3 regions of the Streptodolium elevatio genome follow, and region 3 is predicted to be linked to each of the others. Evidence: riboswitches for the same ligand, from Rfam matches in the RefSeq annotation. Region 3 holds a riboswitch; each other region holds the start of a gene.

What was found. A riboswitch is a leader RNA that binds a small molecule or an ion and turns the genes downstream of it on or off. The one in region 3 is predicted to bind cobalamin.
Region 1: it holds a riboswitch for cobalamin, as region 3 does, so the genes downstream of both, ACWD12_RS06955 (putative cobaltochelatase) here and ACWD12_RS12615 (ribonucleoside-diphosphate reductase subunit alpha) in region 3, are expected to answer to the same signal.
Region 2: it holds a riboswitch for cobalamin, as region 3 does, so the genes downstream of both, ACWD12_RS37835 (ABC transporter substrate-binding protein) here and ACWD12_RS12615 (ribonucleoside-diphosphate reductase subunit alpha) in region 3, are expected to answer to the same signal.

The regions. Positions count from the first base shown of each region.
Region 1 is NZ_JBSFVE010000002.1:629,931-635,329, forward strand. Features, by position in the region: gene ACWD12_RS06945 (cobyrinate a,c-diamide synthase) at 1-1,197, opposite strand, end outside; gene cobO (cob(I)yrinic acid a,c-diamide adenosyltransferase) at 1,206-1,820, opposite strand; gene ACWD12_RS06955 (putative cobaltochelatase) at 1,863-3,977, opposite strand; cobalamin riboswitch at 4,097-4,221, opposite strand; gene ACWD12_RS06960 (alpha/beta hydrolase) at 4,326-5,339, shown strand.
Region 2 is NZ_JBSFVE010000035.1:16,754-22,152, forward strand. Features, by position in the region: gene ACWD12_RS37825 (TerD family protein) at 1-1,107, opposite strand, end outside; gene ACWD12_RS37830 (LLM class flavin-dependent oxidoreductase) at 1,282-2,286, opposite strand; cobalamin riboswitch at 2,537-2,782, shown strand; gene ACWD12_RS37835 (ABC transporter substrate-binding protein) at 2,891-4,612, shown strand; gene ACWD12_RS37840 (ABC transporter permease) at 4,609-5,399, shown strand, end outside.
Region 3 is NZ_JBSFVE010000005.1:209,875-215,273, reverse strand. Features, by position in the region: gene ACWD12_RS12615 (ribonucleoside-diphosphate reductase subunit alpha) at 1-2,184, opposite strand, end outside; cobalamin riboswitch at 2,299-2,566, opposite strand; partial or broken gene ACWD12_RS12610 (M24 family metallopeptidase) at 2,885-3,754, shown strand; gene ACWD12_RS12605 (SDR family oxidoreductase) at 3,919-5,399, shown strand, end outside.

The sequences.
Region 1 (5,399 bases), on a different contig from region 3:
TCCGGGCGACGCGAGCACGGAGTCGGCCGCGGCGACCGCCTCGCGGTAGCCGAGCGTCAGACGCCCGGTCATGCGCGCGTCGGCGTCCACGACCGCGCACATGGGGCTGCCGTCCAGCGACCGGGCCAGGTAGAGCAGCCCGGCGCACTCCGCGGCGACGGCCCCGCCGCGCTGCGCGAAGGACGCAACGGCGGTACGCAGCTTCTCGTTTGCCGACAAATCCGCCGCATAGACCTCCGGAAATCCGCCGCCGATCACCAACCCCGCGGTGTGCTCGGGCAGTCCCTCGTCGCGAAGAGGGTCGAAGGGCACCACCTCGGCGCCTGCGGCGGACAGCAGTTCGGTGGTCTCGGCGTAACCGAACGTGAACGCCGCCCCGCTCGCGACCGCGATGCGGGGACGCCGCAACGGCGGCAGGCCGCCGTCGTGCCTCGTCGCGCCGCCGCCCGATGGGCCGTCGTTCTCGAGCGCGGTCTCGCGTACCGGATCCCAGGCCTCGACCTTTGAGGGCCCTGCCTCGCGGGCCACGTGCCACAGCGCGTCCAGGTCCACCGCCGCGCCGACCAGCGTGCCCAGCGCGGCGACTGTCGCCACGGCCTCCGCATGCCGCTCCGCGGCCGGGACCAGGCCCAGATGCCGCGACGGCTTCGCGATCGCGTCGTGCCGCCCGAGCACCCCGAGCACCGGGATGCCGAGCGGTTCGAGGGATTCGCGCAGTATCGCCTCGTGCCGGTCGGTGCCGACTCGGTTGAGGACCACCCCGGCCACCCGCACACCGGCCTCGTACGTGGCGAAGCCGTGCACGAGAGCCGCCACCGAGCGCCCCTGCGAGCGGGCGTCGACGACCAGCACCACGGGAGCCGCGAGGAGGCGCGCGACGTGCGCGGTAGAGGCGAACCCGCCCAGGCCGGCCGCCCCGTCGTACAGGCCCATTACACCTTCGACGACGGCGATGTCCGCACCAAGCGCGCCGTGCGCGAACAGCGGGGCCACACGCTCCTCGCCCACCAGGAACGGGTCGAGGTTGCGGCCCGGCCGTCCGCACGCGAGCGCGTGGTACCCGGGGTCGATGTAGTCGGGGCCGACCTTGTGCGGCGACACGCGCGCCCCGCGCGCGGTGAGAGCGGCCATCAGGCCGGTCGCCACGGTGGTCTTGCCCTGGCCGGAGGCGGGTGCGGCGATGACGACGCACGGCATCGGCGTACTCACCACTCGATGCCCTTCTGGCCCTTCTGCCCGGCGTCCATCGGGTGCTTGACCTTGGTCATCTCGGTCACGAGGTCGGCGTACGCGACGAGGTCCGGGTGCGCGTCGCGCCCGGTGATCACCACGTGTTGGCGCCCCGGCCGGGAGGCGAGCGCGTCGACCACGTCGGCGACGTCGACCCACCCCCACTTCATCGGGTACGTGAACTCGTCCAGCACGTAAAGCCGGTACGTCTCCGCCGCCAGGTCGCGCCGGATCTGCGCCCAGCCCTCCGCCGCGTCGGCGGCGTGGTCGGCCTCGGTGCCGGGCCGCCTACTCCACGACCACCCCTCGCCCATCTTGTGCCAGGTGACCGGCCCGCCCTCCCCCGTTTCATCGTGCACGCGCCCGAGGGTCCGCAGCACACTCTCCTCGCCGACCCGCCACTTGGCCGACTTGACGAACTGGAACACCCCGATCGGCCAACCCTGGTTCCAGGCCCGCAGCGCGAGGCCGAAGGCCGCGGTGGACTTGCCTTTGCCGGCGCCGGTGTGCACCACCACCAGGGGCCGGTCGCGGCGCTGACGTGTCGTCAGGCCGTCGGCGGGGACATGGTCGGGCTTGCCTTGCGGCATGGTCGTCTCCTCGCAGTGGCCGGGCAACGGCCGATAGGGCGGTCAGCTTGCGGCGCGCAGGTCGCGCACCAGTCCGGCGAGGCCGTCGGCGGCCAATTCGCCCAGACCGAGCACGGGTCCGCCGAGGTCGGCGGCGAGCCGGGCGGCCAGGCCGAGGCGGACCCGGCCGCTCTCGCAGTCGACGACCACCGACGCCGTGCCGGAGGCGGCCATCAGCGCGGCGGCACGCCGCGCGTCGCCGAGCGCGTCGCGCCCGTGTGTGGCGCGCCCGTCGGTCACCACGATGACGAGCGGCCGCCGCCGCGGGTCGCGCAACCGCTCGACGCGCAGCGCCTCGTGGGCGCGCAGGAGACCGGCGGCGAGCGGCGTGCGCCCGCCCGTCGGCAGCGCCGCGAGCCGGGCCGCGCCCGCCTCGACGGACGACGTGGGCGGCAGCGCGAGTTCGGCGCCGGCGCCCCGGAAGGTCACCAGCCCCACCTTGTCGCGGCGCTGGTACGCGTCGAGCAGCAGCGACAACACCGCGCCCTTCACGGTCCGCATGCGGGCCCGGGCCGCCATCGATCCCGAGGCGTCGACGACGAAGAGCACGAGGTTGCCCTCGCGGCCTTCGCGGACCGCCTCGCGCACGTCGTCGCGGCGCACGACGAGCCCGGGGCCGCGGCGCCCGCGCGCGAGCTGGTGCGGCGCGGCGGCGCGCACGGTGCCCGCCAGGTGCAGACGCCCGGGTCGTGCGCCGGTCGGGCGGCGCTCCCCGGTGGTCCGGCCGGTGCCGGTCTCGGCACGCGACCGCCGCCCGGCCGCGCCCTGGCCGAGGCCGGGGACGGCGATCAACCGCGCGCGGAAGGGCTCGGCCGCGGCGACGGCGGGCTGATCGGCGGCGGCCGACCCCGGTGCGGCGGGCGGGTGTTCGGCCGCCGGGGGCGCTGTGTCGTGTTCGCCGTCTCGGGGCCGGTCGGCGGCGCGGTCGTCGCGGTCCGCGGCCGGGCCGGCTTCGGGGCCGTTGCGCGGTGCTCCCCCGCCGCCGGGGCCCGGCGCGTCGGGACCGCCGTCCGGATCCGGGTCCGGGTCCTGCTCGGGTCCGTCGGGGGTACCCGACTCCGAGGGGCCGGCCGGGTCGTCCGGGTCCTCCGGGGCGTCCGGCGCCTCGGGTTCGTCGGCCAGCGCCTCGTCCAACCTGTCCTCGTCGAGCCCTGGCGCGTCGAAGGGGTTGCGGCGGCGCCGGTGCGGGAGGGCGAGCCGCGCGGCCTGGCGTACGTCCGCCGCCTCGACCTCGGTGCGCCCGTGCCACGCCGCGAGGGCCATCGCGGTGCGTGCCGTGACCAGGTCCGCGCGCAGCCCGTCGACCTCGAACGCCGCGCACACGCGCGCGATCCGCTCGAGTTCGGTGTCGGGCAGCACGACGTGCGGCAGCAGCTCCCGCGCGGTGCGGATGCGCTCCGCGAGCGCCGCGTCGCCGCCGTCCCAGCGGCGCGCGAAGCCGTCGGGGTCGGCCTCGTACGCCAGCCTGCGCCGCACGACCTCGGCGCGCTCGCGTGGTTCGCGGCTGGCCGCCACCTCGACGGTCAGGCCGAAGCGGTCGAGCAACTGCGGGCGCAGCTCGCCCTCCTCGGGGTTCATGGTGCCAACGAGGATGAAGCGCGAGGCGTGCCGCACCGAGACGCCCTCGCGCTCCACGTGCGCGGTGCCCATGGCGGCCGCGTCGAGGAGCAGGTCGACGAGGTGGTCGTGCAGCAGGTTGACCTCGTCGACGTACAGCAGGCCCCGGTGGGCGGCGGCGAGGAGGCCCGGTTCGTACGCCTTGACGCCCTCGGCGAGGGCGCGCTCCAGGTCGAGCGATCCGACGAGGCGGTCCTCGGTGGCGCCGACCGGCAGTTCGACGAGCCGCGCCCGGCGCACCTCGCCGGGCACGCCCGGGTCGTGGGGCCCGTCGGGGCAGGCCGTGTCGGGGGCCGCGGGGTCGCACGCGAAGCGGCAGCCGGACACCATGGCGGCGTCGGGCAGCAGCCCCGCGAGCGCGCGGACCACGGTCGACTTGGCCGTGCCCTTCTCCCCACGGACCAGCACTCCGCCGACGCCGGGCGAGACGGCGTTCAGGAGGAGCGCGAGGCGGAGGTCGGCGAGGCCGACGACGGCGGAGAAGGGGTAGCCGGCGGTCACCGGCGTACCGCCAGGCTCCGGGAACGGCACGGTATGCGCGGCGACATGGGCTGTCGGCCTCCCTCGGGTGTCCACGCCCTGGTAGGTGGCGGGCCCGCGGCGCGGGCCCGGACAGCCGGAAGTGTCTGGCTCCCGGAAGGCTGATGCCCCTCGCGCGGGCGCGTCGAACGGAGTCGGCGCGCCGGTCGGGTTCAGCCGTCCGGTCACAGTGGCGGGACCGCTCCGGTGTCGCACCGGATTCCTTCCCTGCTGTCGGGCGACAGCCTCTCATACCGCCCACGGGCCGGTATTTGCGGCGGTCGGGGCGCCTTGCGGGACACGCGGCACGGCGATGGCAGACTGCCCTGCATGGAAGACCCGGTATACGTACCCGACGTCCTGGGCGCGCCCTACGAGAGCGCGACGCTGCAACTCCGCGACGACGCGGAGGGCGAGGCGGTGGCGACGCTGGTCCGGCGGCGCGCGGATGCCCCGACACGTCGTGCGGTGCTCTATGTGCACGGGTTCAACGACTACTTCTTCCAGACCCATCTGGCCGACCGGTTCGTCGCGCTCGGCTTCGACTTCTACGCGCTGGACCTGCGGTCGTACGGCCGGTCGATCCGCGCGCACCGCCGCACCAACTACGTCGACGACCTGGGCCGCTACTCCGAGGAACTCGACCTGGCCGCGCACGTCGTCCGCGAGGTCGAGGGCCACGACACGCTGCTGGTGAACGGCCATTCAACGGGTGGCCTGGTGACGGCGCTGTGGGCGCACCACCGCGCGGGGCGGGGCATCGTCGACGGGCTGTTCCTCAACAGCGCCTTCCTCGACCTGAACGCCCCGTTGGTGGCGCGGACGGTCGGGGTGCGGGCCGTGCACGCGGCGCGCCACTACGTCTCGCAGCGGCCCCTGCCGGGCGGCCTCGGCGGCGGCTACGGGCAGAGCCTGCACGTCGGCCACCACGGGGAATGGGAGTTCGACCCGGCGTGGAAGGCGATCGAGGGCATCGCGCCCTACGCGGGCTGGGTGGCCGCCGTGCACCGCGGCCACCGCGCGGTGGCGCGCGGACTCGCCGTCGACTGCCCGGTGTTGGCGATGTCGTCCACCGCCAGTGTGGACGGGCGCGTGTGGCACGAGGGGCTGCACAAAGCCGACGCCGTGCTGAACGCGGACCGCATCGCCCTGCTGGCGCCGCGCATCGGCCGTCACGTCACCATCGTCCGCGTGCCCGGCGGCATGCACGACCTGGCCCTGTCCGGGCCCGAGGTGCGTGCCCAGGTGTTCGACGAACTGGCCCGCTGGATCGGCGCGTACGTGCCATCCGGAACGTCGGCCTCCGCCGCGCGAAGCCTGTCACCGGATCGGGTTAACAGGTGACGGCGAGTACACAAAATCCGTTCTACCTGCGGCGATTCACGGTCCCGGGCTGTTAGCATC
Region 2 (5,399 bases), on a different contig from region 3:
GTCGAGCCGCACCTCGACGGGCGGGCCGGCCGGCGGATAGAGCGTGGCGACCCCGTCGAGTCCGGCGAAGCTCTCGGCCCCCTGGTAGACGGCCACGAATATCAGGAGGCGCTTGATCTCGGCGGTGCGGTCGAGGTTGACGGTGAGGTTCTCGCCGCCGCCCCGGCTCCCGCCGGTCCGGTCGTCGCGGTCCAGCCGGACGTAGGGCGGCTCGTCGAACGAGCCGAACTGCTCGTCGATGGGGTGGATGATGCCCTTGTCGCCGTTCTGCAGTTCCCACAGGCAGGACAGGTCGAGGTCGATGTCGTTCGGGTTCACCGCCCGCGGGCCCCTCCGCAGCAGACCGCGCGAGTGTGGGCGGGCGCTCCAGGAAAGGTTGACCCGCAGCGCGCCGGACGTCGCACCCTGCTTGGTGAGCGAGACGGTCGGCGCGGTCTTCGTCAGCGTGATCTTCGACAGCGAGACCGGCGCGGGCGGAGGTGGCGGTGCGGGCGATGCGGGCGGTACGGGCGGCAAAAAGCTCGGCGGGGCGGCTTGCGGGGGCGGCGGCGGGGTCACCGGCACGGGTGCGGGCTCCGGTTCCTCCGCGACGCTGATGCCGAAGTCGGTGGCCAGCCCGGCCAGGCCGGACGCGTAGCCCTGGCCCACGGCGCGGAACTTCCACGTCCCCTTGCCGCGGTAGAGCTCCCCGAGCACGAAGGCCGACTCGGACGTGGCGTCGGAGCTGTCGAACCGGGCCAGCTCGGAGCCGTTCGCCGCGTCCAGCACCCGGATGCAGAGGCCGCGTACCTGTCCGAACGTCCCGCCGTCGGCCGAGGCCGCCAGCACCACGGCCGTGATGTCCTGCTCCACCGAGGCCAGGTCCACCGCGAGGGTGTCGACCGCCTGCGCGCCGTCCTGGCGCGTGCCTTCGTAGCGGACCGCGCCGCGGGGGTGCGAGGGCTGGTTGTAGAAGACGAAGTCGTCGTCCGACCGGACGCGGCCGGCCGCGGTCAGCAGCAGCGCCGAGGCGTCCACGTCGGGGCTCCCCGGGCCGTGCTGCCGGCCGAGCTCGACCCGTACCGCGGCGGCGGGCACCGGTACGTTGGCACCCTTGCTCATCGACATCCGAGCCCTCCCTCACATCAGGTCCGGGAAGCGTACTTAGCGGGCAATCTTGCGGCACCCCGGTGCTCCGAAAAGCGCGGATCCCGGACAACCCGCGCAACGCCGAACCCTCGCAACGCCGACCCACGCAACGCCGAACCCATGCGCCCCCAGGCCGCGCGAAACGCGACGCCGTCACGCCGGGGTGCGCGCACGCCCGACCTGACGGGCAATCAGCTCCATTGCCGGGAGGACGAGGCGCAGCCCGAGCCGAACCGGCTGGGTGTGGCACAGCAGGTCCGTCGCACCGGGGAGCCCGGGGTCGCGGGCGAGTGCGGCGGCCACCTGGTCCGGCGCGCCGTACGCGAAGGCTCCGGCGGCCAGGTAGGCGTCCGGGTCGAAGCCGTCCGGGTAGCGCCCGGTGCGGACCCCGTCGTCGATCCAGTCGCGCAGCCGTGGCGCCAGGACGGCGCGCGCGAGTTCGGCGGGCTCCGATGGGAACACCGGGCGCGACACCGCTATGCGCGCCGTGCGTCCCGCGGCCTCCATGCGGCCGCGGTAGCCGTCGGCGAGGCGCGCGTATTCGGTGTCCTGGGCGTACGGGCCGTCGGGGCCCGGGCCGCGCCGCCCGTACATGACGCCGAGGCCGAGACGGGCGGCACGGTCCATGCCCGCCGGGGAGCCGGCGCCGAGCCACACCCGTTCGGACAGTCCGGGTGCGGGCGGTGTGAGGCGGACCCCGCCAGGGAGTTCGCGTCCGTCGAGCGCGTCGAGGAGTACGGGCAGCAGGCCGTCGAGGACATCGTGGCGGCGCTCGTGGTCCAGGCCGAACGCGCGGGAGGCGGTGGCGTCGGCGCCTGCCCCGAGGCCCAGTTCGAGGCGTCCGCCGCTCAACGCGTCGACGACGGCGGCGTCTTCTGCGAGCCGCAGCGCGTTCTCGGCCGGGCCGACGACGACCGCGGTGCCGAGGCGGATGCGGGTCGTGTGCTCGGCGATGGCGGCGAGCAGGACCAGGGGCGACGGGAGAGTGCCGCCCTGGGCCCCGAAGTGATGTTGCGCGACCCAGAAGCTGTGGAAACCCAACTCTTCGGCAGCGACGGCGAGTTCAACGGTCTCGCGATAGAGGGCCCGGGGTGGGCCGTCGGCGGAGACGTGGGTGATCCAGCCGAGTCGGGGCAGGCTGCGGGGGCGGTGGTGCATGGACGGTCCCGGGGTCGTGGTGCGTCGGGCGGCACGGCGGGCAGGCTGTGGACGGGCTTGTGGGCGGGGGGGTGTCGGCGGACGCGTCGGACGGACTTGCCGGCACGACTTGTCGGAAGGGTCCGGCAGGGTTGTCGCCGGATCGAGGGCGGGGCGGCGGGCTGTTGGCGCGTGAGCGTACCCGCCGTGTCCGGGCGATTCGTCGCGGACGCCCGGACCGCCCGGGTGCGGCGGGCAAGATCGATGCCGCTACCGTGGTGCCCGCATCGGTTCGCCCTCCGTCTCGTGCGGCAGGGCGTCGCAAGAGGGAACCCGGTGGAAATCCGGGACTGCCCCGCAGCGGTGAGTGGGAACGACCGCCGTCATGAGCACTGGACCGCCCACGGTCCGGGAAGCGACGGCCAGTAGGTCCGGGCTGATGCCTCGTTCGGGGGACGAGGCGCGATGTGCCCGGGTGCCCGCGAGTCCGAAGACCTGCCGACGCCCGTACGCGGCATGCGTGCGGTTCCAGCCGGACCCCGAGGGCGGGTCGTGCGGAGGCCGCTCGGCCGTGCGCTCACTCGCCTTCCGGTTCCGGTGCCCGGAACTCGCGAAGGAGAGCGCCATGGCATCCCCCGACAGACCCGCGTCCGCGTTCGGCGGCCGCTTCCGCAACCCGTTCTCCCGGCTGCTGTCCCGCCGGACGACGCGCCGCCCGACGGACCGCACAGACGACCGTACGAACGGCCGCGCAACCAGCCGCACGACCGGCCGGGCGACCGGGCAGGCCGGGCTCGCCGTAGCTTCCGTCGCCGCGTTGGCCGTGCTCGCCACCGGGTGCGGGAGCGGTGGCGACTCCGCGGCCAAGCCGGCGGGCGCCGCGGCCGAGAAGCCGCTGACGATCTACAACTCCTATTCGATCGCGGGCCTCGATCCCGTCGGCACCGGGACGAACTGGCTGTTCGACTGGGGCGTGGCGGAGAACCTGATGGAGGCCGGCGAGGACGGCGTCGTCCGCCCGTGGCTGGCGCAGTCGGTGACCCAGGGCAGCCCGACCGAGTGGCGCATCACGCTGCGGCCGGGCATGACGTTCCAGAACGGCAGGCCGGTGGACGCGGAGGCGGTCAACCGCGCCCTCACCCGGCAGATCGCCAGGTCCAAGGCCGTGCGCACGTACCTGGCCGAGGGCTCGACGGTACGCACCACGGGCCCGCTCGACCTGGTCCTGACCACTCCCGCACCCAACGCCGCGGTCCCGGCCGCGCTGGCGGCGCGCGACACGTCGCTGCAGATCTACGACACCGAGGCCGTCGAGGCGGCGGGCGGCGACTCCGCGAAGATCGTGAACGCCGGTGCCTTCACCGGGCCGTACGCCGTCACCGCGTGGACGCCCGATCTGCTGAAACTCGCCCGGTACGACAAGTACTGGGCCGGCCGGCCCAAGCTCCCGTCGGTCACCGTCAAGGTGGTGCCCGACGAGCAGGCCCGGATCGCCGGCGTGCAGTCCGGCGAGGCGCAACTCGCCTTCTACCCCTCACCGGACGCGGCGCTCACGCTGGCCGGTCGCACGGACTCGGTGCTCAGGACCTCGCCGAAGGCGCTCCAAGCGCTGCTGATCGACATGAACCTCACCGCCGCGCCGTTCGACGACGCCCGGGTGCGCCGCGCGTTCGCCCGGGCGATCGACTACCGGGAGTTGGGCGAGGACGTCGCCAAGGGCTCGTTCGCCACCGCGACGGGTCTGTATCCGGAGGGCTACCCCTACGCGGCGGCCACCCAGCACACCGACCTCGCCGAGGCGAACCGGCTGCTGGACGAGGCGGGTTGGGCCAAGGGCAAGGACGGCGTCCGCGGCAAGGACGGCAAGCGCCTGACGGTCCGCTTCGTCACGCAGGCCCAGGGGCCGGAGACGAACGCCCTTGCGGTGGTGATCAAGTCCGAAGTGGCGAAGGCCGGTTTCGACCTCCAGATCGTGAACGCCGAGGACTCCGCGCGCACGAAGGCGGACCTGGGCGCGTGGGAGGCGTCCATCGGGCTCAACGGCTCGCTGTCCGGCACGGCGGACCCGATCCAACCGTTCCGCGCGCGCTGGACGACCGGCGGGTCGGCGAACGCCCAGAAGCTCTCGGACCCGCGGGTCGACGCGCTCGGCGACCGCCTGTTGACCACGACCGACCAGGCGGCCCGCGAACAGCTGCTGCGCGAGGGCCAGGCAATTCTCAGCGACCGGGAGGCGTACGTGATCGCCGCCACGTACAAGCAGTTCGCCGTGGTGGCCGGCGGCGACTGGACGGGGTACCAGGTCTCCAACGTACGGAGGCATCTGCGCTTCGACACGGCGCCGTGACATCGCGTGCCGCAACGGCGGCTCCCGGCGGCGGACCCGCCGCGCCGGGAGCCGTCCCGCGGGCCCTGCGCAGCGCACGCGCGGCGGCGGGTCACCCGATCGCGCGGCGGCTTCTGTCCGTTCCGGTCACCGTCGCGGGCGCGGCGCTGCTGATCTGGGCCCTGCTGCCCCTTGCTCCCGGCGACCCGGCCCGGATGACGCTGACCGCACAGGGGGTCCCGGAACCGACGCCGGATCAGCTCGCCGCCACACGCGCCGAGTTGGGTCTCGACCGTGCCCTGGCCGGGCAGTTCGGGCACTGGCTGGCCCGCGCCCTGCACGGGGATCTGGGTACGTCGTACCAAAGCGGCCGCCCGGTGCTGACCGAGCTCGGCGAACGGCTGCCCGCGACACTGCGGCTGGGCAGTGCCGCCCTGCTGTTCGCGTTGGCGATCGCGGTGCCGCTCGCGCTCGTCGCCGCGGCCTTCCGGCGCCGTTGGCCGGACACCCTCGCCCGCGCGCTCGCGCTGCTCGGGGCCGCCCTGCCGGGCTTCGTCGTGGGTCTGATCCTCATTCAACTCGTGGTGGTCCAGGGCGGCTTCGGCTCGGTGGTGCGGGACGGTACGTGGGCCGCGGTGTGGATGCCCGCGCTGTGCCTGGCGTTCGGCATGTTCGACGTGTGGTCGCGTCTGCTGCGCGGTGCCCTGGTGGACGCGATGGACAGCGGATGGGCCGCCTCAGTGATCGCCCGCGGCACGGGAAGCCGGAGACTGCTCCTGCGGCACGCCCTCCCGAACGCGCTGCCGCC
Region 3 (5,399 bases):
GAACAGGTTCAGCGACTGCGACTGGTCGATGTACGGCGAGCGCGCCGCCGCCAGGTCGATCAGCGCGCGCTGCGGCAGCTCCCACGAGGTGCGGTACAGCAGGCGTACGTCGTCCGGGAGTTCCGTCAGGTCCTGGACCGACCCCTCGGCGCGCTTGATGCGCTCGCGGATGGCCGCGGTCCACAGCCCGCGACGCTTGAGTTCTCGCACCAGGTAGGTGTTGACCTGGAGGAACTCGCCCGAGAGCGTCTCGCGCTTGAAGAGGTTGGAGATTTGGGGCTCGATGCACTCGTACGCGCCGGCGATCGAGGCGATGGTGGCGGTCGGCGCGATCGCGATCAGCAGGGAGTTGCGCAGGCCGTGGGACGCGACGCGGTCGCGCAAAGTGTCCCAGCGCTTGGTCTGCGTCGGGGTGACGCCGTCCCACAGGTCGGGCTGCAGGCGGCCGCGAGCCGCGTGCGTCTCCTGGTAGGCAGGGTGCGGTCCGGCCTCCTCGGCCAGGTCGCACGAGGCTTCCAGGGCCGTCAGGTAGATCTCTTCGGCGATCCGGGTGGACAGTTCGCGGGCCTCGGCCGAGTCGAAGGGCAGGCGCAGCGTGAAGAAGACGTCCTGGAGCCCCATGACGCCCAGGCCGACGGGACGCCAGCGCGGGTTCGAGGCGGCGGCCTGGCCGGTCGGGTAGTAGTTGATGTCGATGACGCGGTCGAGGAAGGTGACGGCGGTGCGCACGGTGGCCCGCAGCTTGTCCCAGTCGATGCCGGCGTCGGTGACGTGCGCGCCTAGCTGCACGGAGCCGAGGTTGCACACCGCGGTCTCCCCGTCGCTGGTGACCTCGAGGATCTCGGTGCACAGGTTGGAGAGGTGGACGACGTTGCCGGGCTCGGCGGCCTGGTTGCAGGTGCGGTTGGACGCGTCCTTGAAGGTCATCCAGCCGTTGCCGGTCTGCGCGAGGGTGCGCATCATGCGGGCGTACAGCTCGCGGGCCGGCATCTGGCGTACGAACCGCCCGTCGCGCTCGGCCTGTTCGTAGGCCGCGTCGAACTCCGCGCCCCACAGGTCGGGCAGCTCGGGCACCTCGTCGGGGTCGAACAGCGACCACACCCCGTCGGCGTCGACGCGCCGCATGAACAGGTCGGGGATCCAGTTCGCGAGGTTGAGGTTGTGCGTGCGCCGCGCGTCCTCGCCGGTGTTGTCGCGCAGTTCCAGGAACTCCAGGACGTCCGGGTGCCACGGCTCCAGGTACACGCACGCCGCGCCGCGGCGCTTGCCGCCCTGGTTGACCGCCTGGACGGAGGCGTCGAGCGTGTTGAGCCACGGGACGATGCCGTTGGAGTGGCCGTTGGTGCCGCGGATGAGAGCGCCGCGCGAGCGTACGCGCGACCAGGCGACGCCGATGCCCCCGGCGAACTTGGAGAGGCGCGCGATGCGGCCGTACATGTCGTAGATGGACTCGATGTCGTCCTGCGGCGAGTCGAGCAGGTAGCAGGAGGACATCTGGGTGTGCCGCGTACCGGAGTTGAAGAGCGTCGGCGAGCTGGGCAGGTACGCGAGGGAGGACATGAGGCGGTAGAAGCCGACGGCCTCGGGCGCGGTCTTGGACAGGCCGCAGGCGACGCGCAGCAGGAAGTGCTGGGGTGTTTCGACGACCGCGCGGTTGACCGGGTGACGGAGCAAGTAGCGGTCGTAGACGGTGCGCAGGCCGAAGTACTCGAACCGGCGGTCGGCGGCGGGGTCGACCGCGGCGTCGAGTTCGGCGGCGTGCGCGGCGACGAATGCGGCCGTCTCGTCGCCGACGAGGCCTTCCGCGTGGCCGAGCGCGATGCCGGAGCTGAAGCCGGTGATCCCGTGGGTGCCGACCTCGGTGTCGATGGTGCGGGCCAGCAGGCGGGCGGCGAGCCGGGAGTACTCGGGCTCCTCCGCGATGAGTTCTGCGGCGGTGCGCACCACGAGCGCGTCGCGTTCGATGTCCGTGGCGCCGGCGTGGAGTCCGGCGAGGGCCCGGGTGGCGACGCGTTCGGGATCGACGTCGGGGAGGTCGTCGGCGAGGGCCCGGATGACGGCGGCGATCGCCTCGGGGCTGTCCGCCGCGGTGTTCGCAGGGGTCCCCGCGGACGTGTCCGCCGGGTTTCCTGCGGAAATGCCCGCGGGAGTGCCCGCGGCAGCGTTGGCCTCAGATGCGGACATACCGGGGGAAACCGGCTTGTTATGGGCGCGCGAAATCGCGCTGTCCATGACGGTCACGGGCTCTCTCCTCGCGAGCTCGAAATGCGGTGACCACCGTGCGCCGCCTGACAGGGGGGCGGACACGGGCAACCGGCAGGTCTTCGGACTCGCGGGCATGCCGGGCACCGGCACGCTGGGGGCGTGCCGGACCGCGGAGTTCCTAGTGGCCGTCGCTTCCCCCGGCCGGGGGGCCGGAGTGCTTGGTGACGGCGGTCGTTCCCGCTCACCGCTGCGGGGGCAGTCCCGGCTTGACGTACACGCGCCGCGACATGTCGCGGGTGCGCGCACCCGGGTTCCCTCTTCAAAGGACCAATGCCACCTGACGGGACATCAGCACCTTTTCGCCACTTGCTCCGACAGCGCGGAGCAGGTGAACCAGCTGCGATCAGGAGCATATATCTAGTGGGTACCCCCGACGCGAACCACCAGTGGTTGTGTTCGGCGTGTCGCACGGCACGTGTCGTGACACGGGGGGTTCCGTCCCCCTCGCTCTCCGGGTATGTTACCCCCGGTAACACCTTCTGCCCGGGCCCTCCGCCCGGCGGATCGCGCGCTTCGCGCTCCGCTCCCGCACGGTTCACCTCTCCGAAAGGCGGTCGGCATGGCGACCCCGCTTACGGACGCATCCACCGGATCGACCGGTGTGACCGGAGTAGCTGATATGCCTGATATAGCCGACAAGTTCGGTTTGCCGGGAGCATCCGGCGAAGTCGGCGCGGCCGGCCTGACCGGTGCGGACCTCGACGGCTTCCGCGCGGCGCAACGCCTGGCCTACGACTGCGCCGAGGCCGTCGCGGCGCGCCTGCGCCCCGGCACGACCGAGCGCGAGGCCACGGCGATGATGCGGCAGTGGCTCGTGGCGCACGGCGTACGCGACTGGCTGCACCTGCCGTTCGCCTGGTTCGGCGACCGCACCGCGTTCACCGGCTTCAAGGTGCCACACCAGTTCTTCGCGACCGACCGCAGGCTGACCGAGGGCATGCCGTTCATCCTCGACGTCGCCCCGGTGTACGACGGGTACACCGCCGACATCGGCTACACGACCTCGCTCGGGCCGAACCGCGTCGTGGACCGTTTGCTCGACGACCTCGCGGCGCACCGCGCGTTCATTCTGGAGGCCGTGCAGGCCGGTCGGACGCTGCGGCAGATCTACCTGGACGTCGATGCCTTGATGGCCCGTCAGGGATACGAGAACCGGCATCGCGCGTATCCGTTCGGGGTGATCGCGCATCGCGTCGACAAGGTGGCCGACGCCCGGCTGCGGCCGCACGCGTTCGGCTTCGGAATGCGCGCGCTGCGGGGGCTGCTGCACGACGGCCTACGCGGCCACCGCGAGGGCTGGTCGCCGCTGTGGAACCACCGCAAGATGTCCGACCACCCGGCGACACCCGGGCTGTGGGCGGTCGAGCCGCACGTCGGATTCCGGGGCGTGGGCGCGAAGTTCGAGGAGCTTCTCGTCGTCGAGGACGACGGGCACGCGTACTGGCTCGACGACGACCTGCCGCACGTGCACCGCTGGGCGGACCGCGGATTGGCGGGGACCGCGGCCACCGGGACCGCGCCGGGGTTTGCCTCGGCCTTCAGTTCGGCCGCGGGGTCGGCGTCGGGCCCGGATTCGGCTCTGGGCCCGAATTCGGCTCTGGGCCCGAATTCGGCTCTGGGCCCGGCATCGGGCGCGGCATCGAAGGAGTCGGTGTGACCTCGCTGTACGACCTGCCGGGAGCCCGCCGCTTCGAGGTCACGTCGCCGGAGGGCGTACGCCTCGCCGCCGTCGAGGCCGGAGCCGCCGACGGCCCGACCGTTGTTCTCGTGCACGGGTACCCGGACACCAAAGAGGTGTGGTCCCACGTCGCGGCGCGTCTCGCCGACCGGTACCGGGTGGTGGCGTACGACGTACGCGGGGCCGGCGAGTCCAGCCGCCCCGACGCGACGTCCGCGTACGCACTCCACCGTCTCACCGACGACTTCGAGCGCGTCCTCGACGCCGTCGCGCCGGAGGGCCGCGTGCACCTGGTGGGGCACGACTGGGGGTCGGTGCAGAGCTGGGAGTTCGTCACGACGCCGCGCGTCGCGCGTCGCGTCGCCTCGTTCACGACGATCTCCGGGCCGAGCCTCGACCACCTGGGCCTGGTGACCCGGGAGGGGCTGACCCGCCCGACACCCGGGCGGATTTCGCGGAACATCGAGCAGGGGTTCCGGTCCTGGTACGTGTACGCGCTGCACGTGCCGGTCGCCCCCGACCTCGCGTGGCGCGGTGTGCTGGGCAAGCGCTGGCCCTCGATCATGGCCAGGGCCGAGAAGACGCTCGGCGCCCCCGAGCCGTCGTTGTCCGAGGACGGGGTGTTCGGCGCCAAGCTGTACCGCGCGAACGTCCGGCGGCGCATGGCGAGTCCGCGCCGGGACGCGATCGCCCGGATGCCGGTGCAGTTGGTCGTGCCCGACCGGGAGCGGTACCTCGCAAAGCGGATCTACGACGAACTCGACCGCTTCGCACCGGACCTGACGCGCCGCCAGGTGTCGGGCGGGCACTGGGTGCCGCGTACCAGGCCGGACCTTTTGGCGCGCTGGATCGGGGAGTTCGTGGACGGTGTGGAGCGCGCGGGTGGTGTGACTGACGGCCGGGCTGCGGGGATGACGGAGGCGGGCATGCCGGTTGCCGGAGTGGACTCATCCGCGGCGTCGGCGTCCGGGTCCCGCCCGCGGGGGCGCAGGGCGCGTCGGGCCGAGGACAACCGCCGTCGCTTCGCCGGCCAGCTCGCGGTGATCACGGGCGCGGGGAGCGGCATCGGCCGGTCGACGGCGCTGTCGCTCGCCGAGGCCGGCGCACGGCTGGTGCTCGTCGACCGCGACGGTGCCGCCGTGGCGCGCACCGCCGATCTGGCCGAAGTGCTGGGAGCTGCCGAGGCGTTCGCGGAGACCGTGGACGTCTCGGATGCGGCGGCGATGGAGCAGTTGGCGGGCAAGGTCCAGGCCTCGCACGGGGTTCCCGACCTGGTCGTCAACAACGCCGGTATCGGCATCGCGGGTTCGTTCCTGGAGACCACCCCCGAGGACTGGAAGCGCACGCTCGACGTCAATCTGTGGGGCGTCATCCACGGGTGCCGTTTGTTCGGGGCGATGATGGTCGAGCGCGGGCAGGGCGGGCACATCGTGAACACGGCGTCCGCCGCGGCGTT